4 regions of the Paenibacillus sp. FSL M7-1455 genome follow, and region 2 is predicted to be linked to each of the others. Evidence: riboswitches for the same ligand, from Rfam matches in the RefSeq annotation. Region 2 holds a riboswitch; each other region holds the start of a gene.
The links. Region 2 has a riboswitch for cyclic di-AMP ahead of NYE48_RS00140 (ubiquitin-like domain-containing protein). Riboswitches for the same ligand answer to the same signal wherever they lie in the genome.

Region 1 (7,345 bases), 1.6 Mb from region 2:
CGGCCAACACCCCGAACTCCATGAATTTATGAAGCCTTGCCATCGTCTCCCTGTAAAACTCGTCGGAATTGTACACATTCCCCACGGACACGTTAGCGCTGCGGCGCACGGCCTCCTGGTACGCTTTCATCAGCAGGCCGAAATCCGCCGACGGCGCATAGTTGCAGCCGAGGAAAATTTTCTCCGTCATGTTGCTGTCCGAAGAAACCGCCTGGGCGAGCACGATATCGCGGATTTGCAGCTCCTTCTGCATCGCGCCGCAGGTGCCGATCCGGATGAGCTTTTTCGCCCCGTAATCCTGGATCAGCTCGGTGGCATAAATGCTCATCGACGGATTTCCCATGCCCGTCCCCTGCACCGAAACCGGAACCCCTTTATACAACCCGGTAAAGCCGTACATCCCCCTGACCTCGTTGTAGCACCGAACGTTTTCCAGAAAATGTTCGGCCACGAATTTGGCGCGCAGCGGATCGCCGGGCAGCAGCACCCGTTCCGCGACGTCTCCGGCATTGGCTCCCAGATGAATACTCATGTTGCATTTCCCCTTTGGATTAAACTCGCGAGCGATGTTTCTGTGATCGCTTACAGTAGTCATCTTAAAGGGAATCCGCGGCCGAAACTAGCCCAAATGCTGCCGTTGGAAACGGAAGAAAAAGGACCACGCTATTTACGACATCAGCTCCTGGCGGATGTTCTCCAGGTCCCTTTTCGTCGGAATGGTCGAAATCAGAACGGTCGGCACGCTCGTCAAGGAGACGGGCATCGTGCTGATCACGAAATCGATCTGCTGCTCCCGGATGATGTCATCGGTCAGCCCGTGCAAAATCGAGGTTTCGATCGTCAGGTCGTCCCCGATTTCCCGTTTGATCAGGTTTGCGACGTAATGCCGAACCGAAAATTCCTCGCCGATAATGAGAAATGCCTTTTTGCTTTTATACCGAAGGCTTGCGCTGACCATAAACGTCAGTTTGGTCAAATGATAGTCGTTGTACATGAGCTCGGGAAAACTCCGCTGCCATTGCCGCATGCATTCCGATACCGCCGCATAGATCGGCTGCTCTTTGTCGCGGATATACCCGGTCAGGTGGCTGTGCGAGACGGCCATCAGCTCGGGAATGGCGTTATCGATGCGCAGCTTGTCCATGAATTCCCGGATTTCGGCCAGGAAACGGGAGCTGGCGTTCAACGCCGGAAATGCGTTTTCCAGAATCGAAATGAGCAGGCCGGACATCCGGCTTCCTGCATCGTCTTCCTGCTCCGAAGCAAGGGCCCTTCCCCCGAAAACAGGGAACCCGTCCTTGCCGTGATACTGGCTCAAGCTGAACATCGACTGCAAAAAATAAACCTCTTCGCGGGGCAACACGACGCCGTACGCCGCAGCCAGCTTTTCCGACATCTTCGAGACCGGAACGAAAAACGGATGGCGTTCCCATGCGTAGCTTCCGCTTTTGAGCGCAACCCGGTGCCCCTGCTTGATCCTTTCGAGCACGATCGCGATCAGGAACGTTAAGCTCCGTTTTGCGTTCAAAAAATAAATCATTCCGTTTTCCCGCTCGATCTCGGTCACCCAGCCGTCCAGACGCGCGTAATCGGCATTCGAAAAAGGCCATCCGGTATAAGGATAAGCCTCGGTGAACAGCTTCCATAAAAAATAGCGGACATGGATTTCGTTTCCTTTCAGCGTCGGCGCCGCATACGTGATCCGCAGCTGAAACGGGCGCAGTTCGTCACGGTTTAGCTGGACGATCCATTTTTTGAACGAAGAAAAGCTCATGTACAGCTCTTCCGCTACCTCCTCGGCGGAGGTTTTGCCGTCATGCATGAACAACCGCTGCATCAGTCGGAAATAAGGCGTTTCCCGAAGCAGCGGTTCCAAAACTTCCTGAATGCTTGTCCCATGCCGGTCCCGGCGGAACATGATGCCTTTCCCCCTGGATGCCTCGATCTGCATGGACGGGGGCAGCAGGGGGACGGCGGACTCGACGATCTTGCGGACGGATTTGTCCGATACGCCCAGCTCGCTTTCCACCTCTGCGAACGTAAACCACCGTTCTTCCCGGTCCAGCAGCTTCAGCAGCGATTTCAGCTGCCTGTATTCCTTATTCATGTCATCACCTTTGCCGGATGCTTTCCGCCGACCCTAGCGGCACATCCCTCATGGTTGCCGGCGGAGGCCGTTTTCAGCCCGAATGCTGCTGCTCCATCCGGAAAAGCTTCTGGTCGATCAAAAAATTGAGCAGAATGCGGTTAAATTCCCGCGGCTGGCACAAATGGCTCGGATAAATCGCGTCCTCGATCACCGCTTTCTGGGCGCAGGCGAACCGTTCCACCGCCTTGTTCATCTGGTTGACGAACCATTCGCTCTGCCTGCCGGCCACGCATAACACCGGCATCCGCAGCCGGGGCAACACCGGATCGATATCCGCCTTAAGCAGCGCCATCCGTTGTTTGATCGACTCGGTCGGCCGTTTATGAAACAACTCGTTCCTTAAAATGCTGTAAGCCGGAATCCACCGGTGATACGTTACGCGCAGCGACCGGAGAAAAAACTCGGCGGGAAGATAATAGGAAATCCAGCTGCAGGCCTCCAGCAGCTTCCAAAAACCGTTTTTCGTGCCGAAAGGGCCGCACGGTCCGTAAAAATAACTATCCACCAGCACAAGCGCGTTGACGCGGTCCGAATAGGTTTCCGCGAATTTTTGCACCAGCAGGCTGCCGCTCGAGCAGCCGACCAGCGTCACCTTCGGCAAGCCGAGCTTATCCAGCAGCTCTTTCAGGTCCCTGCACTGGGTGTCGACGATTTCCTCGACTTCCACATTCAATTTACCCGAATTGCCGTAACCTCTCAAATCGAGGACGATGACCTTCGCCCTTTTGCTGAAATATTCCACTTGCGGCTCAAAACTATGATGAGATGAAAGATGTCCGTGAATAAAGACGATCGGCACCCCGCTGCCATGCGTCTCGTAATATAGCGACGTTCCGTTCACTTGTATGTTAGGCAACTTCCTTCTCCTCCCGCTATGCATGGTCTGTCGATGTGTTTTTTATATGTGGGTCGAACCTTCGTTAACGTCGGCAAAATGCTCACGTCAAAAAAAGAAGCACGGAAAGAGGAACTCCCTTTCCATGCTTCTTCAGGGCAAGGCAAAATAAACCTTGCGGCGCATGTATCAAAGCAGCCTCTCTTCTCACGCTTACGAGGTTAGCTGTCGGATTCGGACCAAGAGTAGCCCTACTCGAATGCGATTTCGAGATTCACCCCGTGTGACGAACGGTTGGTTGTCACGGCCGGTTCCCCCGTTTTCCGCCGGAACGGAAATTCAGCGATCATAGACATTCATGTTATTTTTTCGCACAGAAAAACACAGAGCGGATACCCTGTGCTCGTTGACAACTCACAGTTTCACTCCTCTCTCCTAGCGACGCTTACGAGGTTAGCTGTCGGATTCGGGCCGTGAGAGCTGCCCTACGGACGGAAAGCTGATCAAAGGCAGCCTCTTCATCCGATTCACCCCAAGCAGCCGGCTTCATCCCTTCACAATGGAATGCCTGCCGATGCCGATGTGGTTCCCCCGCTTTTCATGATTGAAAATTCAGCGTAATTCATTCATGAACCAAAGATTTTTCATAATGAGCCTTTAGCCTTACTTAGTGACGTTATGCGGGGGCTAGCCCCCACACCCCCAGCCAGCACTCACACCCCAAAACAAGGGGGGACAACTAACTTACAACAAAGTAAAGTGAATAACAGTATCTTGGCTTTTATTTATCCTTGTTTTACTCGTGAGAAGCTCATAAATGCCCTGTGAGCGATTTTAAAGATTAAATAGGGGTTTTTATAAGGGGCAACCTCTTAAAAGGGCTAGAAAGGCTCTGTATGGCGTTTGTCAACGGTAAGCGGACCGCAGGGAGCATTAAGGAGTTGACAAACTCACTACACCAAGACCCTCTTGGTATGTCAATATTTAGACGACTTTATGCCGAGAAAACTTTTTGAAAAAGAAAAGAACCCTAAAATAAACTTAAAGCGCAAGCGTTCGGATAGCGCTAGCTATTAAACCGAACGATTGACACGCTTTGGGTTTTTAGGGTTCAAAGTTTCTATTCAAAAAGGAAATTGAAATAAAAACCAAATTAATTAAACTGTTTATTTTTTATCTATAAACTAATCCGCCATCTGTTAAAATAGATTGACCAGTTATATAATCTGAATCTTCCGAAGCTAGGAATGATACTAAATTTGCTACATCTTTAGGTTCTTGATATCTTCCTAATTTTATAGCACTTGAAAATTTTTCAAAAGCATCTCCAGGATTTAAATTTTCATCATATTTAACCATTTCTTCATCGATTCTTTCCCACATTTTAGTTTTTGCCACTCCTGGACAATAAGCATTAACGGTAATTTTATACTTTGCTAATTCTTTAGCTGCAACTTGAGTGTATGATCTAACTGCGTGTTTAGTAGCTGAATATGTACCTAGCATTTCGTAAGATTCGTGACCTGCTATACTACAAGCGTTTATTATTTTACCTTTTGTATTTTGTTTTATAAATTGTTTTGCAGCTGCTTGGGTACCATAAACAGTTCCAAATACATTAATATTAAATAATTTATTAAGTTGATTTTCGTCTATTTCTAAGAAAGGTGTTACAGCATCCACACCTGCATTATTAATAAAAACATCTAATTTATTAAATTCTTTTACAGTAAATTTAACTAGTTCTTCTTGTTCTTTTTGTTTTGAAACATCACTTTTGAAAGATATTACATTATATCCTTTTTCTTTGAATTCTTTTTCTGTTTCTAGTAACAAATCATTATTGATGTCTTGAACAACGATATTAAAACCATCATTTGCTAATCTTTCAGCTATAGCTTTACCTAAACCACCTGCTGAACCTGTTATTATTGCTACTTTATTTTCTGAGTTCATATGCTTATGTCTCCTTTTATATTTAGTGCTTTCTGAGTTGAATATACGCCTGAGCCGGCGAACTGTAAAGGTTGGTTACACTAGAATTCATGGCCTTTTTTATAGGTTTCGCCGGTTTCCGAACGCTAATCCTGCGTAATCATTCAATTGCAACGGAAAGCTTCCGTTTGCGCGGTTTATATTCCTTATAAATGATGTCAAAAGACATTGTTTCGATCCGTGATGGCTGCACGCCGTATATAATTGGTCCGAATTGAAGTGATACTTATTTATCAGGAACTTGATCTTCGCTATAGACAATCCGGCCTCTAGGCCAAACCGAAATGGCGGCTGACCTATCGGATCTCATCGTTCCCCTTCACATCGCCGAATCCACATATTCGTCCGGCTTGATCCCTTCATACCGCGCGAAGGCGCGTTTGAACGAATAGACGTTTTCGTAGCCTACCCGGCGGGCGATATCGTCCATCCCGAATGTTTTCTCCCGCAGCAGCTCCTTGGCCGTTTCCATCCGGAGCCGGCATAAATAATCGTAAAAGTTGATGCCGGACACCTCCTTGAATATTTTGGAGACGTTCGAGACCGACATGCCGCATCTTTCCGCCAGCTGCTTCAGCGAAATGTCGGCGCTGGTGTAGTTCTGGTTCACGAATTGAAGCAGTTCGCTGCCGACGGCAAGCGAAGGCGAGGTGTTGGCATAACGTTTCCGTTCGCAAATTAACCTGCCGACCTCAAAAACGTAGCTCCACATCCCGCCGATGTCCCCCGCTCCCGCCCGGCTCGCGAATTGCTTGGCGTATAGGCACGTGTCCAGGTTCAGCTCATGCAGCACCCTCAGCATCGTTTCCATCAACAAGGATACCAGCTTGGTTTCGCTCGGTTCGGGCAGCCGCCGCTTTTTGTTTTCCTCGCTGATTTCGTGCAAGATTTGCATCGTCGTATCCAGGTTGCCGATTTTCAGGTTATTGATCAGCTGAACCTCCCAATCGGTCGGATAATAATAATCGACGCCGGGCTGAATCTCCTCCTGCTGCACCGGGAGATGCTCCCGCGCGAAGAGGGCGTACTGCAGGCTTTCGTTGGCCGCATAATACGATTTGCTGATGCCGACCAGCCCTTTTTCCGCCGTGCCGCATAAAACGTCCGGCTGAAAGCCGCAGGCCAGCCCGATCTCGCCCGCGATTTCGGCCGCGATGCTCTCCAGCGCCCCTTCGCTGCCGAACGGCTCGACGGAAGAAAGAATGAGCGCTTTGTCCGCATTGGTCACCTCAAACAGCTCGTACGCGAGCCGGTGACGGCTCATCGCCTGTTCCACGATCATGATCGTCATCATTTCGATTTTCCGGATCCGTTCCATGTCGGACAAATCGCGGAGTGCATGGAAACTGATCAGCATCGTGCAATAAAACATGTCGTCGGTATAACCAATGCCGAATTTTTTCAGCCCGTTCATCTGCTGATCATCCGTAAAATACCCTTTCAGCAGGCGCAGAAACAGGTTCGATCTCGCGGCGCTTTCGTAATCCTGCATCGACTGCTGGAGGTTTTTGTTTTCGAGCAGCAGCCGGTCGAACGATTTTTCGATATAGCTGTATTCCGAGCCATAGATGGGGGCGCCGCCCTTCCCGTCTTCCACCCGGACCGCCGCAGACAGTTTGTTCAGCAGGACGCCGAGCGGGCGGTAGCTGACCTTGCCCAGCAAAAAGACCATGCAGGCGCCGAGGACGACGGAAATCGCGATCGCAAGCAGCGAGCCGACAAGATTGTTGATGCCGATCACGCTGCTGTCGGTATAGGAAATCGTGTACCGCAAATCGCCGGCCTTGGACGGCAGCTCAAACGCATAACCGCCCGAATCGGCCTGAAGGACTCCAGGCGCGCTGCGCGTTTGGCGGTAAATCAAGGCGCCCTGCGACGACATGACGATCTCCTTGGATTCGATCCCGGCAAAACGATGCATATAACCGAAAAAGTAAGCGCTGTCAATAAAAAGGACCAAAACCGCGCGCGGATGGTTGACGACCTCCAGGCTTTGCAGCACCGGAATGACCCGTTTGCCGCTGCCCCATAATTTCATGTCCGCAGGCGGCATGATCTTGAAATACTGCTGTTCGGCCAACGCGGCCTGAAGCTTCCGCTCCGTTTGCCCGTCGAATACCGCGACCCCCTGAAAAAAGCGGTCTTCCGGATAAATGCCCCATGGAGTCAAAACCTGGCCTTTTTCGGGGAACACGACCATGCCGAAGGAGAGGATGCCAAGCGAATTGATATCGTTATCGAGACTTTTGCGGATCTCCAGCATCTTGAACAAGTCGAATTCCTGATCGTACACGTTCGTATTTTGCATCAGCTTTTTGACCCAGGCTTCGTTGCCCAGCATTTTGCCCATGTTTTTCAGCTCGTTC
Region 2 (7,345 bases):
AGAGGCTGCGGCGGATCCGCCAACTAGGCACCTCGTATTTGACGTTCCACGGGGCGGAGCACAGCCGGTTCTCCCACTCGCTTGGCGTGTATGAAATTACGCGCCGCATCATATCCCAATTCGAGCGAAGCGGCTACGCGGATTGGCCGAACAGCGAGAAACTGTTAACCCTCTGCGCCGCCTTGCTGCATGACCTGGGGCACGGCCCTTTTTCCCACTCGATCGAAGAGGCGTTCCGGATGGACCATGAGGATTGGACCCGCCGCATTATTCTCGGGGATACCGAAGTAAACGCGATTTTGACCGAGGTGGCCGAAGACTTTCCCGCCAAGGTCGCATCGGTAATCGCCAAGGATTACGAGCATCCGATCGTGGTCAATCTGGTGTCGAGTCCGCTGGACGCCGACCGGATGGACTATTTGCTGCGGGATGCTTATTACACGGGCGTCAATTACGGAACGATCGACATCGACCGGATCCTGCGCATGCTTCGTCCGTACCAGGGAAGAATCGTCGTGAAGGAATCGGGGATGCATGCGGTGGAAGATTACCTGATGTCCCGGTACCAGATGTATTGGCAGGTTTATTTCCATCCGGTGACGCGCAGTTCGGAAATCATTTTGCGGCAGATCTTCCGGCGCGCGAAGGAGCTATACCGGGATAACTACGTTTTTGGCTTCATGATTGAGCCGCTTCCGGGGCTTTTCGAAGACCGGCTGACCGTGCAGGATTATTTGAAACTCGATGAAGCGCTGATCCAAACCGTGTTTTCGCAATGGACGAACGAAAAAGACGCCGTGCTGAGCGAGCTTTGCAGCCGTTTTATGCATCGCAGGCTGTATAAATATGTGGAAGTGGAATCGGTGGATCTGGAAATGATCGAAGAGATCCGCCGCGATTTTGAGCGGGTCGGCCTGAATCCCGAATACGATCTCGAGATTGATTTTCCGACGGATCTTCCGTACGATGTATTTCGGCCGGGAGACGGATCCAGCCAAAAGCAGATTCTGCTGCTTGACCGGGACGAACGCCTGCGGGAAATATCGGAGGTGTCGGATATTGTCCGCTCCATCAGCGGCATACATCGCGGGAAATATCACTTATATTATCCGGGGGCGAAAATGAAAGACGTTATTTCTTCCCTATCCGACCCGGTTTCCCGCATTTTCAAGCGATAACGACAGCATGATTCACGGATTTGCCCCATATTAATCTATGCTTTATGACACGAAGGGAGTTCCAGACATGAATTTATTCGACACGCATACGCATTTGGACGCGCCGCAGTTCGACGAGGACCGCGAAGAGACCATTCGCCGCGCCGTGGAAAACGGCGTCAGCCGGATGATCAACGTCGGTTTTAACCGCGAAACGATTCCGTCCACGATGAAGCTTGCGGAAACGCATGATTTTATATACGCCGCCGTCGGCTGGCATCCTCAGGATGCGATCACGATGAAGGAAGGGGATCTCGAATGGATTGCATCTTTATGCAGCCATGAAAAAGTCGTGGCCATCGGCGAAATCGGGCTCGATTATTATTGGGATACCTCCCCGAAAGACGTGCAGCACCGGGTTTTGCGCCAGCAAATCGGGTTGGCCCGGGAGCTCGGCATGCCGATCGTGATCCATAACCGGGATGCGCACGAGGATATCGTGAAAATCCTGCGGGAGGAAAAGGCCAGCGAGGTCGGAGGCGTCATGCACTCCTACTCCGGCAGCTGGGAAACGGCCAAGTTATGCCTGAACATGGGGTTCCATCTATCCTTCGGAGGACCGATCACGTTCAAAAACGCCAGACAGCCCAAGGAAGTGCTTGCGCAGGTTCCGATGGACCGGCTGCTGATCGAAACCGACTCTCCGTACCTGACGCCGCACCCATTCCGGGGGAAGCGAAATGAGTCTGCCAACGTTCGTTTGGTAGCCGAGGCAGCTGCCCAGATTAAGGGGGTCGAGGTGGAGGAAATTGCCCGAATCACCACCCAAAATGCACTGGAACGATTTGGAATTAAGTGAAAACGGGAGAAAAACAGCTGAAAAAACGAGCATGAACGAAGCATTAAAGAATTTTAACCAAAAAAACCATGAATATTACAAATTTTTAACCATATATTCAAATAAACGTTGTTGATTCCCGCTTTACAACATGCATCAAAACAGGATATCATCTTTTCAGTGAACTTGGGCTGCTGTAAGCCGCTTCCTTTTTCGGCATCGCGGCAGCCTCCGTGAACCAATCTCGCTGAGTCTTTCGGTCTCGAAAGAGCGGGGGAACCAATACATAGAGCGCGGCGGTCCCTTTTATACCGACCCGGGCTCGGGATGTATTTGATTTCTTTTCAGGGTCTCAGGGGTGAATTCGGCGCGGTCCGCCATGAGCGGGCTGGCGTTGATCGGGCGGCTCTCTTTCGCCCAAACCCGACAGCTAACCCCGTAAGCGACATAAAGAGAGGGTTTCGTGCATTTACTTTTCCGTCATTCTGACATCCAGGGAAGCCACGAAGGAGACCTCATAAGCTCTTAGCTGGCTTCTTTTGTTTTTGAATAATGGAGAAGGCGTCGTCATACTGTTGTAAAACGGGAGGCGACAAATCATGAAAAAAAGATAGGTTCATGGTGCAAGAACGCATGCTCCTTATGTGTTCTTGTAAAAAATCGAGTATAGCCCGCGTCAAATCATTCATGCGTAACTCTAATGGCGAGGCTATGAAGGAGGATCGAGAAGGTGGGCATTTTCCATCAAGAAGAGACCCATGATTCAAAAATCTCCAGCATGTCTTACGCATTGCGATGGAAGCATGAGAATTTGCGCCAAATCTCTACTGCAGCTATCGTTACGATCGCGGTCACCATCATGATTTTGCTGCTGGTCAACTCATCCACGCGCAAACAGGTGTACCTGGTGGTAGACGGTCAGGTCAAAAAGATTCAGACTCACAAATCCGTTTTACAAGAAATGCTGGATGAGCAGGCAATCAGCCTCAAACCGGAAGATCAAGTCTCCATGCCGCTGAGCGGATCGCTCCAGAATGGTGACAAAGTGGTGATCGACCGCGCCGCTCCCGTTCAATTGACGGTGGACGGGGCAACGAAAAAGTTGTATACCACCAAAGACACGGTTGGCGACGTATTGAAGGAGTTCGGCGTATCGCTCAAAGAACACGATAAAGTCACTCCGGCTCTGACCGAGCGGGTGACGGGCCAAACGGATATCCGTATCGTGCGCGTCAACAAGCAAGTCGTGGACCGCCATGAAAGTTTGCCTTTCCGCGTCATCAAGACGGCCGATCCCAGCCTGACGGTCGGCGACAACCGCGTCATTCAGCAGGGAAAGCCCGGCGTGATGGTGCAGCACATCGAAAAGGTATATCATGACGGCCAAATGGTATCCATGCGCATGGTGGGCAAGGAAGTGCAGGCAAAAACGCTGGATAAAATCATCGCCGTGGGCACGAAGAAAAAACCGGCTCCGCCTGTCGTCGTTCAAACAGCGGCCGTTAAATCTTCTTCCACCGCCCAAACTTCATCAGCCGCCAAAACGAAAAAAACCGTAAGCAGCAATAACCGCGTAAGCAAAGCCGGTGTTGATTTCTCATATAAAAAAATGATTCATGTCTCGATGACGGCTTATTCTGCCGGCGAACCCGGAATCGGTACCCGTACCGCTACGGGAACGCGGGTCACGGAAGGCCGCACCATCGCCGTGGATCCGAACGTGATTCCGCTCGGCTGGTGGGTGTACATCGAAGGCATCGGCTTCCGCCGTGCCGAAGACACGGGCGGCGCCATTAAGGGCAATAAGATCGACCTCTACTATGACTCCGTGAAGCGCGCCAACAACTTCGGCCGCAAATCCGGGATGAAAGTATACGTCATCGGCCCCGTGAAGCCGCAATTGAATTAATTTCGTTTTACAATGTCATTCTAATGTTATAGTATTATGATCATGAAAATGTCATGCTAAAGAAGAGGAGCATTCCTCTTCTTTTTGTTGTTTGGATGTCCGAAAACTTACGACGCATGAACGGACGAGCTTTAGGAAAGGGAGAAGCAGGTCATGATCAAGGAAGTCATAGTCGTGGAAGGACGGGACGATACCGTGGCCGTGAAGCGGGCGGTGGAAGCCGACACGATCGAAACCGGCGGTTCGGCGATCAACGGCCGCGTACTGAAGCGGATTGCCTTGGCCCAGGAACGCCGGGGAGTCATTGTGTTGACGGACCCGGACCATGCCGGGGAGCGGATTCGAAAAATTATCGCGAGCAAGGTTCCCGGCTGCAAGCATGCCTTTATTCCGGAGTCGGAAGCGACGCGGAAAGGGGACATCGGCGTGGAGAACGCTTCGCCGGAAGCGATCCGCAAGGCCCTCTCCCGCGTGCATACGACCTACGAAGGCGCGGAAAGCCTGATCGATATGGAGGATCTGATGGCCGCAGGGCTTCTGGTGCACCCGGACGCGGCCCGCAGACGCATGGTGATGGGAAACCTGCTGGGCATAGGGTATTGCAACGGCAAGCAGTTCCATAAGCGTCTGGCCGTTTTTCAGATTACGCGCGAGGAGTTCGCGGAGGCGTTAGCCCAATTGGAACAGGAAGGGGAAGGTTGAGATATGCAGCGAATGGACGATATCGCCTCGCCAAGACGGACGAAGGAAATCATCCAGCGTCACGGTTTTTCGTTTAAAAAAAGCCTGGGGCAAAATTTTCTGATCGATCAAAATATTTTAGGCAAAATCGTGGAGGCGGCGGGACTGGATGCCTCCAAGGGAGCTTTGGAGATCGGGCCGGGGATCGGAGCCCTTACCGAAAAGCTGGCCCGGGAAGCGGGCGCCGTCACGGCCGTCGAAATCGACCAGCGGCTTATTCCGATTCTCCAGGAGGTATTGGAACCGTATCCGCATGTGCGCATTCATCATGGCGACGTGCTGAAGACGGATCTTGGCGCCCTCTTTAAGGAGGATTTCGCGAATGTCTCCAAAGTCAGCGTCGTTGCCAATTTGCCTTATTACGTGACGACCCCGATTTTGATGAAACTGCTTGAAGAGCGGCTGCCGCTGGAGAACATCGTGGTCATGATCCAAAAAGAGGTGGCCGAACGCATGGCTGCTTCGCCCGGCACGAAGGACTACGGCAGTCTGAGCATCGCCGTGCAGTATTACAGCGAGCCTGAACTGGTCTGCATCGTACCGAAAACGGTATTCATTCCGCAGCCGAACGTCGAGTCGGCCGTCATTCGCCTCAAGGTGCGCGAGCAGCCTCCGGTCGAGGTGGACGACGAAAATTTCTTTTTTCAGGTGGTACACGCTTCGTTTGCCCAACGCCGAAAAACGATCGCCAACAATCTCAAGACGAGATTTTTTCCCAAAGAGGGCCGGGAGCGGCTCGAGGAGCTGCTTCACGCTGCAGGGATCGAACCTTCCCGCCGCGGCGAAACCCTCAGCTTGCAGGAGTATGCGACGCTTTGCAACGTCTTGCTCCGGGCCGGCGTACGGGGATGAAGACGTTTCGTTGACCGCATCAAGGTTGGCGCGCGCAGGGCGCCTTGTCCCATGCTTATTTTGGCAAAAGGGAAGAACCATTGGGGAGATTCGCCCATACCATGGGGTAGGGGTGATGTTGTGATGAATGTAGGAGACCTGGTCGTCCGCAAATCTTATGGCGGTGATGTCGCTTTCCGCGTGGAAGATCTGCGGAGCAATTTGGCTGTGATCAAGGGGACCGAGTTTCGGCTGTTGGCTGATTCGCCCCTCGATGACCTCGTTCGGGTGCCATATGCGCCGTTCAATGAAAAAACGCAGAAGGCCCATATCCGTGCCAACGAGTCGCTAAGCAGGCTGCAGCGCCACCGGGAGGAGCTGACCGAACGCACGCAAGCGAATCTCGGCGGGGAATGGCCGATGGCGGAACAGCCTTCTTATTTTGAAGTTCCGGGTAAAGTCCTCCATCTCGATGGAGATATCAATTACTTAAAAAAGAGCCTGAATCTTTACCAGCAGCTTCGCGTGCCCGTCGAGGGACATTACGTTAACGAGGCGGGCATGGCGGATGCGCTCTATCGCCTGCTGCCGCGGGTGCGGCCGGATATCGTGGTCATTACGGGGCATGACGGAGTGTTGAAGCACCGGCCGAACAATGATCTCTATAACCTGAACAGCTACAAAAATTCCCAAAATTTCGTTTCGGCCATTCAGGTTGCCCGTCAATACGAACGGCATTACGATACGCTGACGATCATTGCCGGTGCCTGCCAGTCGCATTTTGAGGCGCTGCTGCAAGCGGGAGCGAATTTCGCCAGCTCGCCGGGGCGCATACTCATCCATGCGCTGGATCCCGTTTACGTGGCCGCCAAGGCCTCCTTTACGTCGGTGAGGGAAACCATCAACATGATGGATGTGCTTCATAATACGATCAGCGGGGCGCAGGGCGTGGGGGGCATCGAAACGCGCGGAAGCTACCGCATCGGACTGCCGCGCCTGAATGACCTTTCCCAGCTGAAGGTCACGCCTTCGGTGATGTAAACCCGTTTTTCTAAACAAGAGCATCATGGGATGAGCAGCCGAAAAACCTTAATCGCGATACATGGATTAAGGTTTTTTTGTCGTTAACGGCGTGTATGCGGAAATCCTGCAAAATCCCGCAAAAAAACCGATTGACAAATTAAATTTGATGCTGATATAATTTAAATTTTATTTGACAAAAACTTCTTCCTGCGTTATAATGGACAAGGAAAGAGGTGGTCGTCGACAATGGCTAAAAATGCGCTGTTGGAAATCAAACGAAATCTCGAGGCTCATGTAGGTCAGAAAATATCGCTCCGGGCTAACGGTGGACGTCGTAAGACGATCGAACGTACGGGCGTGCTCGAGGAAACGTACCCTTCTGTTTTTATCGTCAAGCTGGATCAAGAACAGCAAACCTTTAAACGTGTTTCATACAGCTATGCAGATATTCTTACTGAATCCGTGGAAGTCACCATTTGCGAAGAGCAGGCGAAGGACGCGGACTAAGCAGGATCAGGCGTAACTTTTTTATTTGGAAGCAGCTTTCCCGTGCGGAAGGCTGTTTTTTGTTGTCAGCGGATTTTTCGAATGGGGCCGGGTCGGGCGAGAAATAATACAAAAGGAATTCCTTTTACCGCATAACGAAGGACCGTCCCGAAGATGGCTTAAACGGGGCCGGTTCCGGGATTGACAAGGAGGACTGCAAATGAGCCGCAGACGCCGCAGCGTGATGTCGGAGGAACTGAAGACGGAGCTTGCCAAGGATTTGGGGTTTTACGAAACGGTTCAGCAGGAGGGTTGGGGCGGCATTAAAGCCAAGGACGCCGGCAACATGGTGAAACGCGC
Region 3 (7,345 bases), 4.6 Mb from region 2:
CAACCTGATCAAAATGCACCAGCCCAAATATAACGTGCTGCTGAAGGACGACAAGACGTTCCCTTACATCAAGATCACTTACGAGGCGCATCCCCGCCTGGAAGTCACGCGGCGCGTGCTGAAGGACAAGGCCAAATATTTCGGGCCTTACCCGAACGCGTACGCCGCCCAGCAGACCAAAAAGCTGCTCGACCGGATGTATCCGCTCCGCAAATGCGGCGTCATGCCGAAGGAGGTTTGCCTGTATTACCATATGGGCCAATGCCTCGCGCCTTGCGAAAAAGAAGTCGACCCTGCGGAATACGAACGGATTACCCAGGAAATACAGTCGTTTCTGAGCGGCGGGCATGAAGAGATCAAAAAAGAGCTGCAGCGGAAGATGGAAGAGGCGGCCGAAGAGTTGTATTTCGAACGGGCCAAGGAACTTCGCGACCAAATCATGAACATCGACGCCATCATGCAGAAACAAAAAATCACGACGTCCGACGCAAAAGACCGCGACGTGCTTGGTTTCGCCGTCGACAAAGGCTGGATGTGCGTACAAATTTTGTACATGCGCCAAGGAAAGATGGTTCAGCGCCATGCTTCGGCTTTTCCGTTTTACGGCGAGGCGTACAGCGATTTTATGTCGTTCGTGACCCAATATTACAGCGACAACCCGGCCCTGCCGCAGGAAATACTGCTGCCCGATTCCGGGAAGGATGCCGAAGGCTCGGACAAGGCGGCGGGGGAAACGGAAAACGGCGGCGACGTTTTGGATGCGCACAGCGCGGCTGCCTCCCTCCAGGAATGGCTGGGCGTCAAAGTGCTCGTGCCGCAGCGCGGCCAAAAACGGCAGATGGTCGGCATGGCCGTGGAAAACGCGAAGGTGTCCCTGGACGAAAAATTCCGGCTGATCGAGCGGGACGAGGAAAGAACGCTGAAAGCGGCAGCGAACCTGGGCCAATATATCGGCATCGAACATCTTCACCGTATCGAAGCTTTCGACAACTCGAATATCCAAGGGGCCAATCCCGTGTCCGCCATGGTCGTTTTCATCGACGGGAAGCCGGATAAAAAGGAATACCGCAAATATAAGGTCCGCACCGTGCAAGGACCGGACGATTACGAAACGATGCGCGAGGTCATCCGCCGCCGGTATGAACGCGTGCTGAAGGAGAACCTGGAAATGCCCGATCTCATCGTCGTAGACGGGGGCAAGGGCCAAATTTCGGCAGCGGTCGACGTGCTTGAAAACGAGCTCGGTTTGTTCATCCCCGTATGCGGACTCGTCAAGGACGCCAAACATAGAACGGCGCAGCTTATGGTCGGCGACCCGCCCGAGCCGGTCGACCTGCCGCGCGACAGCCAGGAGTTTTATTTGCTGCAGCGGATTCAGGACGAGGTTCACCGTTTTGCCATTTCGTTCCACCGGGAACAGCGGGGCAAGTCGATGGTCGCGTCCAAGCTCGATTCGATCCCGGGCATCGGCGAGAAGCGGCGCAAGCTGCTGCTGAAGCATTTCGGATCGCTGAAAAAAATAAAAGAGGCCAGCATCGAAGATTTCCGGCCTCTTTCCATCGGAGACAAGCTCGCCAAACAAATTATTGCAGCCCTCCGGGATGAGGAGTCATGACATATGGCTCCTCTTTCTTTTTGTTGCGGTTGTACAGGTAAACGATATAAGCGACGACGGCAGGCATCACGATCGTGACGATTCCCGCGATGATGTCCGGCACGTCGCCCAGCGCGAACAGGCTGAAGCTCATCAGGACGCTGTCGAAGACGACGTGGCTGAACATGGCGGCGATGTAGCCGTGCTTCAGGAAAATGAAGCTGAACAGCAGCCCGATGACCGTCAGTTCGATCGGACGCGTAATGACGGGGTAAATCGGATAAAGCGTGTGTCCGAGCGCCCAAATCAGCGTCGTGATCAGGCAGGCGGCAAACGTGCTGCGCAGCAGCTTTTTCAGCATCGGAATGCCGAACAGGCGGTAGACCGCTTCCTCGGAAATGCCCGCCATCCACGCCATAATCGGCAGAAGCCAAGGATATAGCATGTTGTACGGCGATTGCGTGGCATCGGTCGTCGACCAGCTGTGGATCGTTTTGTCGAGTACGATGTAAATGACGGACTGGACGCCCATCAGAATAAACGCCCATAGGTACCCGGTGTACATGCTGTGCAGCACGTAAGGCCCGTAGCCGGGTTCTTTGGCTTTGGCCCAGGCATTGATGCCGGCTTTGCGCCATAATCCGTCCCCGCCCACGAGCGAGAAGTACAAAAGGGCAGCCATCACCAGGTTAAAGAAAGTCTGAAAACCGAGCATGAAGACGAGGCCGAAATTCGAAACCCCCTCGCCTTGGAATACCGGCAGCATGTTGTACGTGCTGAACGTGGCGACCGCAAAATAAAACACGCTCAGGAAAATGCCCCTCTTGAACGACGTATGGGCCCGGGTCAACGCGCTGTATACGATGGCCAGCACGCCCAGGACGAACGTCAGCAGCCCGTAGCCCAAGATGGTCAGCCATTTGGCTTTGGACGTTTCCTTTTCGACGTAGGCCGCATGCGCCTCCGGCACGCTAAAGGTCTGTTCGAAGGAATGAACGTTCCCTTCCTCGAACGTCAATTTGACTTGAAGGCTTGAACGGCCGATCGCCCGGTTCGGGTCGGTGTATACGAGCCCCGCCTCGTTCTCCTTGGTCGACAGCTCCAGCTTGCCCGGGTCGTAACCCATTTGCTGCAGCCAAGGTGCGGCAAGCTCTTCTTTTTTCTCCAGCGACAGGCCGCCTTCCACGATTTTCAGCTTGGTTTCGCGTTTGGATTTATTCGGGTCCGCCATGGCCGCGGCATAATTCGAATAACGGGGCGTAACGGAAAAAGCGACGACCTTGCCCGAATTCATATGTACGTCGATATTGGCGTAACCTTCGTTTTGGCGTTCGGCCAAACGGACGCGGAACACGTCGTAGGGATAACTTTTTTCAAACGTTTTGTTGTATTCGTTCAGCAGTTTTTCCCGCGACAAATAGCCGTATAAATCCGAGTTGGACTGGTACGTGATGACCGCGTCCTTGCTCGGGTCCGCCTCCAAATGCAGCGTGTTTTGCATGAAGGCCTCCGCGGCGCGTTGGGCCTCCGCCTTGCTGATGACCTTCGTGTTTTGCTGCTCCAGCGTTTCCGAGGCGGTGGAAGGGAGAATCTGGAACAAGACGAATAAAACGAGTCCGATGACCGCAAAAATGCCCAGCCATTTGTAATTGGCTTTGAGCCGCAGCGGTTGTCCGACGGGATTCATGAAATGCCCCCTTTGTTTGGATTCTAAAGATATATACCTAGTATAAACGTAAACATAGCATACGATGTCCCTCGAAAGCCAGTTTTCTCCCCCATTGGCCGTGAAAAAATGATGAAAATCGTGGAAAGTGATTGTAAACGCGAGAGAAAGGCAGACTTTTATGAGATTTGCGATGCAATCGGGCCGTATTCCCACGTATTCATTCGAATAATGGCTTTGTGATGTAAAACGAATAGGATTATAATCTTTGAAGCAAATGAATAATCCGTACGCCGAATTTCGATATGAAAACGGGGGAACCATTATTTTGGGGTGAATTTCGCTTTATCCATAGCGAATAGGGCAACCTGTGCATGCCCGAATCCGTCAGCTAACCTCGTAGGCGTTATGCAGCAGGAACCAAACCGAAAGGCATTGGATTTCCGATGCTTTTTTTCTTTTGACTTTTTTAAAGAGGTGACTATGTTGACAGCAAAAATCAGGTGGTTTCGATTGGCTCCCCCGCAAATTCTTGTATTGGGGTTCGCCGGCATTATATTGATCGGAGCCATACTCCTCACCTTGCCGATTTCGAACACGACGGGCAAGCCGCTCCGGTTCATCGATGCTTTGTTTACGGCGACTTCGGCGACTTGCGTTACCGGTTTGGTTGTTAAGGATACGGGAACGTTTTTCAGCACCTTCGGACAAGTCGTTATTATGCTGCTGATTCAGGTCGGGGGGCTCGGCTTCATGACGATGGCCACCTTGTTTTCCCTCGTGCTGAAGCGGAAGATTTCGCTGCGCGACCGCCTGATCCTTCAGGAAGCGATGAACCAGAACACGATGGAGGGCATCGTGCGGCTGATCCGGAAGGTGCTTATCTTTTCGCTCGTGATCGAAGGCTGCGGAGCGGTTTTGTTCGCCATCCGCTGGTCCTTTGACATGCCTGTCGGCCGGGCGGTATACTTCGGGATATTTCACGGGGTATCGATGTTCAACAACGCGGGCTTCGACCTTTTCGGCCATTTCAACAGCCTGACGGGGTATGTGTACGATCCGCTCGTGAATATCGTCGTCATGTTTTTGATCGTTTCGGGCGGGATCGGATTTATCGTCATGTCGGACCTGGTGGATTACCGGCACAAACGGAAGCTTTCGCTGCATACGAAAATCGTGCTGTCCATGACCGGGGCGCTGATTCTGGTCGGGGCGATCGTCATCTTCGTTTTCGAATTCACGAACCCGAAAACGCTCGGTTCCTTGAATTGGGGCGGCAAAATTCTTGCGTCGTTTTTCCAATCGGTTTCGCCGCGGACCGCGGGGGCCAACACGCTGGATCTCGCAAGCATGCGGCAAGCGTCCCAATTTTTCATGGTCATCCTGATGTTTATCGGCGCATCGCCGGGATCCACCGGAGGCGGGATCAAAACGACCACCTTCACCATTCTGGTCGGCGCGGTCATCGCCATGATCCGCGGACGCGACGATATCGTGCTCTACCGCTACCGCCTGGCGCAGGACCGCATCTTTAAGGCGCTGACGATCACCTTCCTCGCGTTGTTTCTGGTGGTCGGGGTGTCGATGGTGCTTTCGACGACGGAGGACAGCAACTTTTTGACCATTTTGTATGAAACGACTTCGGCTTTCGGGACGGTCGGGCTTTCGCTTGGACTTACGCAGCATTTGACGCTGGTCGGGAAAATATTGATCTGCCTCACGATGTTTGCGGGACGGCTTGGGCCGCTGACTTTGGCTTACGCACTCGGCCCGAAAAAAGGCAAAGAGCTGTACCGGCATCCGGAAGGCAAAATCATTATCGGCTAGTTTCAAAGAAAACAGAAATTGATTAAATAAGGAGTATCAGGAGAGAATGAAAACACAGCAGTTTGTCGTCATCGGTCTGGGACGTTTCGGCTCCAGCCTTGCACTCGAGCTCGTCGATTTGGGATACGAGGTGCTCGGGGTCGATAAAAACGAGGAAGTCGTCAGCGACATGAGCGAATATTTGACGCATGCCGTCGTGGCCGACGCCACGGACGAGGAAGTCCTCAAATCGCTCGGAATCCGCAATTTCGACTGCGGAATCGTCGCGATCGGCGACGATATCCAGATGAGCATCCTGGCCGCGATTTTGCTGAAGGATTTGGGCGTGCGCACGGTCGTGGCCAAGGCGATTTCTGTGCTTCACGGGCGCGCGCTGGAGAAGCTGGGCGTCGACCGGGTCATTTTTCCGGAAAAGGACATGGGGATCCGGGTTGCCCACCAGCTCGTGACGCCGAACCTGCTCGACTACATCGAGCTGTCCAAGGAATACAGCATCGTCGAAATGAAGGTGCCTGAAAAACTGGACTGCAAAACGTTAAACGAAATCAACACCCGCGCCAAATTCGGTTGCAGCATCGTGGCGATCCACCGCCAGGGAAAAGTGATCGTCGCTCCGACGGCAATGGATCAGCTCCGCGCCGGCGACATTATGGTGATCATCGGCGCGAACGACAACATCGACCGGTTCGAAAGCGAAGCCGTCAATGCAGACTAGATGGGAGTAAGTTAACGTGGAAACCCAGACGACCGAAATCATTCATCATATTTTAATCCTGCTGCTCTTTATCATTACCGTCGGGATGTTGGCCGGAAGGCTGGCATCCTGGCTTCGTTTGCCGGACGTAGCCGTGTTTATCATCGCCGGCATGGTGCTGGGGAGAGGTCTGCACCTGATCCATGCGGAAAGCAGCTCGCTGATCAATCAGTTTATTTTGACCGCCGGCTCGGCTTTGATCCTGTTCGATGGCGGCCGGAACCTGAGCTTTGGCGGGCTGCGGAAGGTTTGGATCACCCTGTCGCTGCTGAGCGTCCCCGGCGTCATTATTACGACAGGCATCGTGGGCGCCGCGGTGCATTTTTTGTTTGGGCTCGATTGGATCGTTTCGTTTCTCGCGGCCGCCGTCATTGCCTCGACCGATCCGGCTTCGATCATTCCCGTCTTTAAACAGGTGAAAATCAAGGAGCGGGTCAGGGAAACGGTCGAAAGCGAATCGGCGTTTAACGACGCGACCGGTTCCATACTGACGTTTTCGCTGCTCGCGGCGGTTACGGGAGGAAAGGCGCTGCAAGCGGGGGACATGGCTTGGGATTTCGTCAAAACGGCTGTCGGCGGGATTGCCGTCGGAGCGGTCGTTTCGATCATTCTCACCTATTTGGTCGCCCATTTCCGCCTCGGCGTGTTAAAGGATTATACGACGATCGCGATGATCGTCGTTGCACTTTCTTCCTATTTAATAGGGGACATGCTGCACGTCAGCGGATTTATGGCGACGTTTGTCGCCGGGCTGGTCTGGGGGAATGCGGACACGATGGGATTGTCGATGAACGACAAACTGGAGGAAACCGGGTCCTTTGCCGACAATACGAGCATCATGATGCGGATGCTGATTTTCATTTTGCTCGGCAGCCAGGTGGATTTTCAGGCGCTCGGCGACTATTTTTGGCCAAGCTTTGCGGCGGTCCTGGTGCTCATGTTCGTGGCCCGTCCGCTTACCGTCCTGCTCTGCGCGCTGCCTGACCGGAAGGTCAAATGGACTTGGCGCGAGCTTCTGTTCATGATGTGGGTACGCGAGACGGGGGTCATTCCCGCGGCTTTGTCCGGCATGATCGCGGGCATGGGCGTGGCGCATGCCGGGGCGATTTCGGCGATGACGTTCATGGCGATCATGCTCACGATTTTGCTTCAGGCAAGCACGACCGGCCTTGTCGCCCGCAAATTGGGGCTCGAAATCACACCTGACGGCCAACCCGCATCCGCCGGGGCAAAAGCATAGAACGAGAGGTTCGCCGCTCAAAAAAGCTGCTTCCGGCCGTAACGATACGACGGCGGAGAGCAGCTTTTTGGCGTGCAACAGAGGTTTGTTTTTCATGAATGATGCTGCCGGGCAAGTTGGCCGAAGATCGATTTCGTTTCTTCCACCCAGCGTTTGGCGCCGGCGCTGAGCCCGCCGTTGTCCGGATAAATGAGCGAGGTCGTGCGCCGCGTTTCCTTCAAATCCGGGACATGGATCGTGGCGAGATCGTTATCCTCGAGCAGC
Region 4 (7,345 bases), 3.3 Mb from region 2:
CCGCCCGGCGGAGGCGGACAATTCCGGTAAATGCCGCTGTCGACCATGTACACCGTTTCGGAGCCGGCCGAAATGCGGAACCCGTAAGATAAACGTTTGTATTTGGGCTTGACCGCCGCCTCCCAATAATCGAACATTTCGTCGGAGGCCGCCTTGTCCATCGTAATTTCAAAATAGGTGGCCTTCCAGTCGTATTTGTCCCCGGTCATTGCGACGACCGAAGTCACGTCGTTTTTCTTCGTTCGGAATCTCAAATGAATGGTCCGCGGATCGTAAGCATAAGCCCACTTGTTGCGGGGCACGTGGTATAAAGCCTCCAATAGCATGACACTGCACCTCCAATAAATCCTCTATATGCTGCCAATCATGCGGTCGCTCGTAACGGTAGTATGCTCCGAAGCATGATTCGGCAATGTATCATGTAGGTTAATTACCAATCTAAAGTCGAAATGAAACGGATAGGTCCAAGGGTCTGGAAATATATTGTAATTAGATGAAATTACGTGAAAATACATTGCATAAAAATGCAGTTTGTTGTACGATAAAACATGTTTTCTGAAAGCTGATTACGACATGCCATCAAGTCCATACTAGCGTTAATCCAATCAAACAAAGACAAAGAACAAGGGGAGATAGATCATGAAAAAATGGGGTATTTTAACGGTATGCCTGGTGTTGGCGGGAAGTTTGATCGCTGGCTGCGGCAATAAATCGTCCGAACAGGGCGCCGGCCAAACCGGCGGCAAAACGGAAGCGAAAACGATCGTTCTTGGAACAAGCGCCGATTTTCCGCCTTACGAATTCCACAAAATGATTGACGGCAAAGACCAGATCGTCGGTTTCGACATCGAAATCGCCAAAGAAATCGCCTCTGACATGGGCGCGACGCTGGAAGTGAAGGACATGGACTTCAAAGCGCTGCTCGGCGAATTGTCCACGGGCCGCGTCGATTTCGTCATTTCCGGGATGACCCCGGACGAAACCCGCAGAAAACAGGTGGATTTCTCCGACAACTATTATAAAGCGCAGCAAGCCGTCGTCGTCCGCGAAGCAGACAAAGACAAATACAAAACGATGGACTCGCTTAAAGGCGTATCCTTTGGCATCCAGACCGGTTCGATCCAGGAAGATATCGCCAAAACCATTCCTGGAGCCCAAATCACCGGCCTCGGCAAAATCAACGACATCATCATGCAGCTGAACTCCGGCCGCGTCGACGCATCTATCATGGAAAAGCCGGTTGCGGAAGCTTTCATTAAAAACGTCAAAGGTCTGACGATTGCCGAAGCCGTGCCGGAATACGAAGAAGACGGTTATGCCATCGGCGTGAAAAAAGGCAACAAAGAGCTTCTCGACCAGATCAACAAAACGCTGGACCGCCTGAAATCGGAAAACAAAATCGATCAATTCGTATCCGAGGCAAGCGACCTCGCCGCGCAAAAATAAATTCGGCGACATAATAAATAGGCACGGAGGAAAAATATGCGGAAGCCATTTCCGCTATTTTTTCTGCCCCGGGGTGCCGGCGGCATGTCGAATCTATGAGGGGTTCCGTGCTGCTTCATAAGCCCCGGTTCCAGTATTATAAGGAGGAACAGACCGTTACATGGACATTTTTAATATTTTTTGGACGTATCGCTCCTATTTCTTCACGGGAGTTCAATACACGCTGCTGCTTGCGGTCATCGGCGTTTTTTGCGGTTTTATACTCGGCATGCTGGTTTCGCTGCTGCGGATGTCCCGGATTCGGGTTCTTCGCTTCATCGGATCCGTCTGGGTTGAATTTTTGAGGGGAACGCCGATGCTCGTTCAGCTGTTCATCATCCATTACGGGCTCGTCTCGTTCGGCATCAAATTTTCAGCCATTGAGTCGGGCGCCATTACGTTAACGATCAACAGCTCCGCTTATTTGGCGGAAATTTTCCGGGCGGGCATTCAAGGCGTCGACAAAGGGCAGGCCGAAGCCGCCCGTTCGCTCGGGATGAGCAAAGCCATGACGATGAGGCATATCGTCCTTCCACAAGCTGTTAAAAGCGTGCTGCCGGCGATCGGCAACGAATTCATTACCATTATCAAAGAATCTTCGATCGTGTCCTTTATCGGGGTCGGCGATTTGATGTATCAAGCCGGGGCCGTCAACACCATCACGTATGATTACCTTAAACCGCTGCTGATCATCGCCGTGATTTATTTCATCATGACGTTTTTGCTTTCCAAGCTGCTTGGTTTGTTCGAAAGGAGGTTAAGAACGGATGATCACCGTTAAAGATCTGCATAAATCGTACGGAAAACTGGAGATTTTGAAAGGCGTCGACATCGAAATCGCGAAAGGGGAGGTCGTCGTCGTCATCGGCCCGAGCGGATCGGGGAAAAGCACCTTCCTCCGCTGCCTGAACTTGCTGGAAGCTCCCACGAGCGGCGAAATCACGTTTGAAGGCGAGTCGATCACCGGAAAACGGCATAACATCAACCTGACCCGCGAAAAAATGGGCATGGTGTTCCAGCAGTTTAACCTCTTCCCGCATAAAACGGTGCTGCAGAACATTACGCTGGCTCCGATCAAAGTGAAAAAGATGCCGCAGGGCGAAGCTGAAAAAATCGCGATGGACCTGCTGCGAACCGTCGGGCTGGAAGACAAAAAGGATGCTTATCCTTCACAGCTTTCCGGAGGCCAGAAGCAGCGGATCGCCATCGCGCGGGCGCTGGCCATGCAGCCTCACGTGATGCTGTTCGACGAACCGACGTCGGCGCTGGATCCCGAGATGGTCGGCGAGGTGCTGGAGGTCATGAAAAAGCTTGCCGAAGGCGGCATGACGATGGTCATCGTCACGCACGAGATGGGCTTCGCCAGAGAGGTCGGGGACCGCATAATCTTTATGGACGGCGGTAAAATCATGGAAGAAGGAACGCCTGCCGAGGTTTTCAACAATCCGCAAAATCCGCGAACCAAAGACTTTTTGAGCAAGGTACTATAGAAAATCCATATTTTCAAGCTTCGGGCTTCGTTTCCTGCCCGGGGCTTTTTTTGTGCCGATTGTAACTTTTGCTTCATTTTTTTCGAAGTCTTTTAGCGTGAAAACGCCTTAATAACGGCACTTTTTTGGTGGAAGGTTGCAATTTGGTAACATTTTCATGCGCACAGGTTACAAAATTGTGATATATTGAATGAGCCAAAACTTTGGAACGAAAAGTGCGGGGGACCATTTCCACCGTGAATCACCATGTTCACTTGGGGTGAATCGTATTCGATCGTAGGGTTGTCTCCTCAATCCGAACCCGACAGCTAACCTCGCAGGCATGAAGGATTTTAAGGAGGAACTATGAAAAAGAGATTTATGAAAATGAAGATTTTTGCAGCGGCGCTTGGCATCGCATTGGCGGTACAGGCCGTGCCGGTCCATGCGGATTCCGTCCATGTAGCCAAGGAAGGCGACACTTACTATACGCTATCGAAACAATACGGCGTGAACCTGAACCAATTGATGAACGCAAATCCCAACATACCGGCAACCAACATTTACGCCGGATTGAAGCTGAACATACCTGCCGGCGAAACGATGAAAGCCTATGCCGATCCTGCGCCGGTGGCGATTACCGCATCGCTTAACGTCGATTCCGGCGAAAAAGTCGTCGAAGCTTGGGGCAAAACCTTCGCTTACAACAAAACGCTGAAAGTCAAAGCGACGGCATATTCCTCGGCCGCCAGCGAAAACGGCAAATGGGGAGCCGTCGACTATTTCGGGAACCCCTTGGAGCTCGGCACGATCGCGGTCGACCCGTCCGTCATTCCGCTCGGCACGAAAGTGCTCGTAACGGGGCACAGCTTCCCGGGCCTTCCGAAAAAAGCTTTCGTGGCCACGGCCAGCGATACCGGCAGCGCGATCAAAGGCAACCGCATCGACATTTTCGTGCCGGGAAGCCCTCAGTCGGTCAGCAACTTCGGTTTCCAGGACGTCGAACTGTATTTCATTAAATAAGATGGCATCCCGTCATCTGCCTATATACCGGAACGCCAAAACAGCCTCTGCGATAAATTCGCGGAGGCTGTTTTGCGTTTGAAGCGTCATTTGTCTTTCTGGATTTTCAGCAGCTTAGGCACGGTCACGAACGTGAATCCCTTTTGCTTCAGCTCGCGAATGACTTCCGGCAAGGCTTCGATCGTGCCGGTCAAATCGGAAGTGCTTCCGCCTCCGGCATGCTGCAGAATGATGGAGCCTTGCCCGGCGGCGGTCATGATGTTTTTTTTGACGGTGTTTTTGCCGATGCCTTTCCAATCCAGCGAATCCACGTTCCAGTTCACGATTTTGTATCCTTCCCGCTTGGCCCAGCGCAGCTGGTTTTCGGTAATGTCCCCGTAAGGCGGCCGGATAAGCTTCGGCTTGTAGCCGGTCATGCCGTACAAAATGTTTTCCGTTCGGATGATTTGGTCCATGTATTCGGACATGGTCAACTTGTGGAACTGGGGATGGTTATAGGAATGATTTCCGATGACATGTCCCTCCCGGACGATGCGGGCGACAAGGTCGGGGTGTTTTTTGGCCCGGCTGCCGACGACAAAAAACGTCGCTTTCACTTTGTTTTCGGACAAGATGCGAAGCACCTGCGGCGTAAACCGGGGATCCGGGACGTCGTCGAACGTGAGGGCGATTTGCTTGACGCGGGGGCCGTGGATTTTGAACGTATCCGGATATTTTTTGATCAGCTGTCCCAAGGTCAGCGCCTGGTTCTCCTGTCCTTTTTCCGCTCCGCTGGTTGCGCCCGTTTCCTTGGCGGGATGGGAGGGAGAGGGTTCTGTCAGTTTTGCCGCTTGAAGGCCGGGGTCTGGGCAAAGGAGGCTGATCAGAAGCAGCCCCAAACAGGCTTTGTCGAGATAGGCGTTTCTCATAACGGTCATCGGCTCCTTTCGGCGGTGTGCTCATAAATGAAACGGTCTCTACTGTTATGTCCCGAATTGGAAGGAATTATGAGGGATGGGCCAAATCAATGCCGCATATTGCCAACATTCCGGGCCGAAGGTGTATAATAATGTGTGCAAACTTGTCCTGTTGAGCAAGATAAAGGCATAACCACAAGACTAGAGCTCGCTGAAAGGAGACTTAAGCATGGCGGATTTATTTACACCTTACGTATTAAAGGGATTGTCATTAAAAAATCGGATCGTGATGCCTCCGATGTGCCAATATTCGGTACAGGCTGAAGATGGCGTTCCTAACAACTGGCATTTTGTGCATTATGTTTCCAGGGCAGTCGGCGGAACAGGACTGATCATCGTCGAGATGACGGCAGTGCATCCGGATGGGCGCATCACGAACCGGGATACGGGAATATGGAGCGACGAGCAGATCCCCGCATACCGCAAAATCGTAAACGAAGTACATACGTACGGCACGCGGATCGGCATTCAGCTGGGGCACGCCGGACGAAAAGCCGAAGACGCAAGCCCGCCGGTAGCGCCTTCCGCGATCCGTTTTGACGAGAAATACCGCACCCCGCGGGCGCTGACCACCGAAGAAGTGAAGGAACTTGTGCAGGCTTATAAGGAAGCTGCGAGAAGGGCCGTGGAAGCGGGCTTCGACACGGTTGAAATCCACGGCGCGCACGGGTATCTGATCCATCAATTCCATTCGCCGCTGACGAACCGGCGCGATGATGCCTACGGGCAGGATTTGCCCCTTTTTGGCGAAGAGGTCGTCAAAGCCGTCAAGGAGGCGGTGCCCGAAGAGATGCCCGTCATTATGCGCGTTTCTGCCCAAGAGTACGTCGACGGGGGATACGGCATAGAATACATTGCCGAAGTATGCCGCCGTTACCGGGATGCGGGAGTGGATATTTTTCACGTGTCGTCCGGAGGGGAAGGTCCGGTCGGTTCCAACGGAGGGCCGAAATCCGGTCCCGGTTACCAAGTGAATCTGGCCGAACAGCTGAAGGAAAAGCTGAACGTGCCGGTCATTGCCGTCGGACGGCTTGAAGGTTTCGAGGATGCCCAGAGCGTGGTGCTGAACGGGCAGGCGGATTTGGTCGCGGTCGGCCGCGGCATGCTGAAGGACCCTTATTGGGCGTTGCATGCTTCGCAGGCGCTGGAGGGCAGCGCCAAAATTCCGAAGCAGTACCTTCGCGGTTTCTGAGAAGCGAAAATTTTTTTTCGATTTTTGAAACGACTTCGGTTTTGCGCCGTAAAAGAATATCATAAAGAACAAACTTAAACCCTTTTTAGGAGGAAATGACACGATGGCAATTTTTAAAAGATTACGCGACCTGACGATGTCCAACATTAACGCTATTATCGATAAAGCGGAAGATCCGGTGAAAATGACCGACCAATACATCCGCGATATGACGGAAGATCTTGAGGATGCGGAGAAAGCGGTAGCCGCGCAAATCGCGATCGAGAAAAAATTCAAGCAGCTCTACGAAGAACAACAAGCTCTCGTCGAAAAGCGCACCCAGCAAGCCCATACGGCCGCACAAGCTCAAAACGTGGAACTGGCGCGCCGCGCCCTGGAAGAAAAGAAAGCCGCGGAACAAAAAATGGCGGAATACAAAGCAAGCTACGACCAAAACAAAGCCGCTGCCGACAACCTTCGGAACAAGCTGGACGAAATGCGCAAGCAGCTGACCGAAATGAAAAACAAGCGCGAGACGCTGGTAGCCCGTTATAATGCAGCGAAAGCGCAAACCGAAATCAATAAAGCGATGCAGGGCTTCAGCACGGACAGCGCTACAAGCGGCATGAAGCGCATGGAAGAAAAAATGCTGCAAATGGAGGCGCAAGCCGAAGCAAGCAACGAAATGTCCTCCAAAGGCAAATCCCTTGACGACGAGTTCGAACAGCTCGGCAAAGACAAAGCCGTGGAAGACGAGCTTGCCGCTTTGATGAAACAATACGAAAACAAGTAATACCGTCCGAAATTGAAGCGTAAGTTTGTAAAAGCAGCGAAGGGGATTGTGCACCATCCATGTCCCCCTTCGCTGCTCTGTTGTAACAACGAAAAATCTGTGGAGGCACGTGTCAATGGATTTTAACACGATTATGGCGATCCTCGTTTGGACAGGATCCGGAGCCCTGCTCCTGTTTATTCTTATGTTTGTGGACTCGCTGTTCACGAGATACAAGGACTTTGAGGAAGTCAAGGCGGGCAACATGGCGGTGACGACAAGACTTGTGCTGAAGCTGCTTGCGCAAGGTTACATTTTGTCCGCATCCATTAGCACATCCAACAATTTGCTGGATGCCATCATGGTTTCCATCATTTCGTTCCTGATCTTGCTTGTATTGGAGGCCGTCGTCCGGGTGCTTCTCCGGGTATGGGCCAAACTGGAGCTGGACGTCGGCACGCAGCAGGGA

Region 1: linked by a shared signal. The riboswitch ahead of NYE48_RS07590 (alpha/beta fold hydrolase) and the one ahead of NYE48_RS00140 (ubiquitin-like domain-containing protein) in region 2 are both predicted to bind cyclic di-AMP.
Region 3: linked by a shared signal. The riboswitch ahead of NYE48_RS21295 (TrkH family potassium uptake protein) and the one ahead of NYE48_RS00140 (ubiquitin-like domain-containing protein) in region 2 are both predicted to bind cyclic di-AMP.
Region 4: linked by a shared signal. The riboswitch ahead of NYE48_RS15575 (3D domain-containing protein) and the one ahead of NYE48_RS00140 (ubiquitin-like domain-containing protein) in region 2 are both predicted to bind cyclic di-AMP.

The regions. Positions count from the first base shown of each region.
Region 1 covers NZ_JBBORO010000001.1:1,637,079-1,644,423, reverse strand. The annotation lists gene deoD (purine-nucleoside phosphorylase) at 1-532, opposite strand, end outside; gene NYE48_RS07595 (helix-turn-helix domain-containing protein) at 668-2,107, opposite strand; gene NYE48_RS07590 (alpha/beta fold hydrolase) at 2,181-3,005, opposite strand; cyclic di-AMP (ydaO/yuaA leader) riboswitch at 3,179-3,339, opposite strand; cyclic di-AMP (ydaO/yuaA leader) riboswitch at 3,412-3,612, opposite strand; gene NYE48_RS07585 (acetoin reductase) at 4,158-4,940, opposite strand; gene NYE48_RS07580 (helix-turn-helix transcriptional regulator) at 5,299-7,345, opposite strand, start outside.
Region 2 covers NZ_JBBORO010000001.1:28,305-35,649, forward strand. The annotation lists gene NYE48_RS00130 (HD domain-containing protein) at 1-1,178, shown strand, start outside; gene NYE48_RS00135 (TatD family hydrolase) at 1,246-2,016, shown strand; cyclic di-AMP (ydaO/yuaA leader) riboswitch at 2,231-2,455, shown strand; gene NYE48_RS00140 (ubiquitin-like domain-containing protein) at 2,726-3,904, shown strand; gene rnmV (ribonuclease M5) at 4,058-4,606, shown strand; gene rsmA (16S rRNA (adenine(1518)-N(6)/adenine(1519)-N(6))-dimethyltransferase RsmA) at 4,610-5,497, shown strand; gene yabG (sporulation peptidase YabG) at 5,621-6,517, shown strand; gene veg (biofilm formation stimulator Veg) at 6,746-7,006, shown strand; gene NYE48_RS00165 (small, acid-soluble spore protein, alpha/beta type) at 7,206-7,345, shown strand, end outside.
Region 3 covers NZ_JBBORO010000001.1:4,613,150-4,620,494, reverse strand. The annotation lists gene uvrC (excinuclease ABC subunit UvrC) at 1-1,615, shown strand, start outside; gene NYE48_RS21300 (CPBP family intramembrane glutamic endopeptidase) at 1,584-3,281, opposite strand; cyclic di-AMP (ydaO/yuaA leader) riboswitch at 3,542-3,681, shown strand; gene NYE48_RS21295 (TrkH family potassium uptake protein) at 3,744-5,087, shown strand; gene NYE48_RS21290 (potassium channel family protein) at 5,134-5,802, shown strand; gene NYE48_RS21285 (cation:proton antiporter) at 5,819-7,081, shown strand; gene NYE48_RS21280 (LysR family transcriptional regulator) at 7,174-7,345, opposite strand, start outside.
Region 4 covers NZ_JBBORO010000001.1:3,373,759-3,381,103, reverse strand. The annotation lists gene NYE48_RS15595 (alpha-glycosidase) at 1-326, opposite strand, end outside; gene NYE48_RS15590 (transporter substrate-binding domain-containing protein) at 640-1,446, shown strand; gene NYE48_RS15585 (amino acid ABC transporter permease) at 1,607-2,266, shown strand; gene NYE48_RS15580 (amino acid ABC transporter ATP-binding protein) at 2,253-2,975, shown strand; cyclic di-AMP (ydaO/yuaA leader) riboswitch at 3,159-3,313, shown strand; gene NYE48_RS15575 (3D domain-containing protein) at 3,321-3,977, shown strand; gene NYE48_RS15570 (polysaccharide deacetylase family protein) at 4,064-4,885, opposite strand; gene NYE48_RS15565 (NADH:flavin oxidoreductase/NADH oxidase) at 5,103-6,125, shown strand; gene NYE48_RS15560 (PspA/IM30 family protein) at 6,229-6,897, shown strand; gene NYE48_RS15555 (DUF350 domain-containing protein) at 7,013-7,345, shown strand, end outside.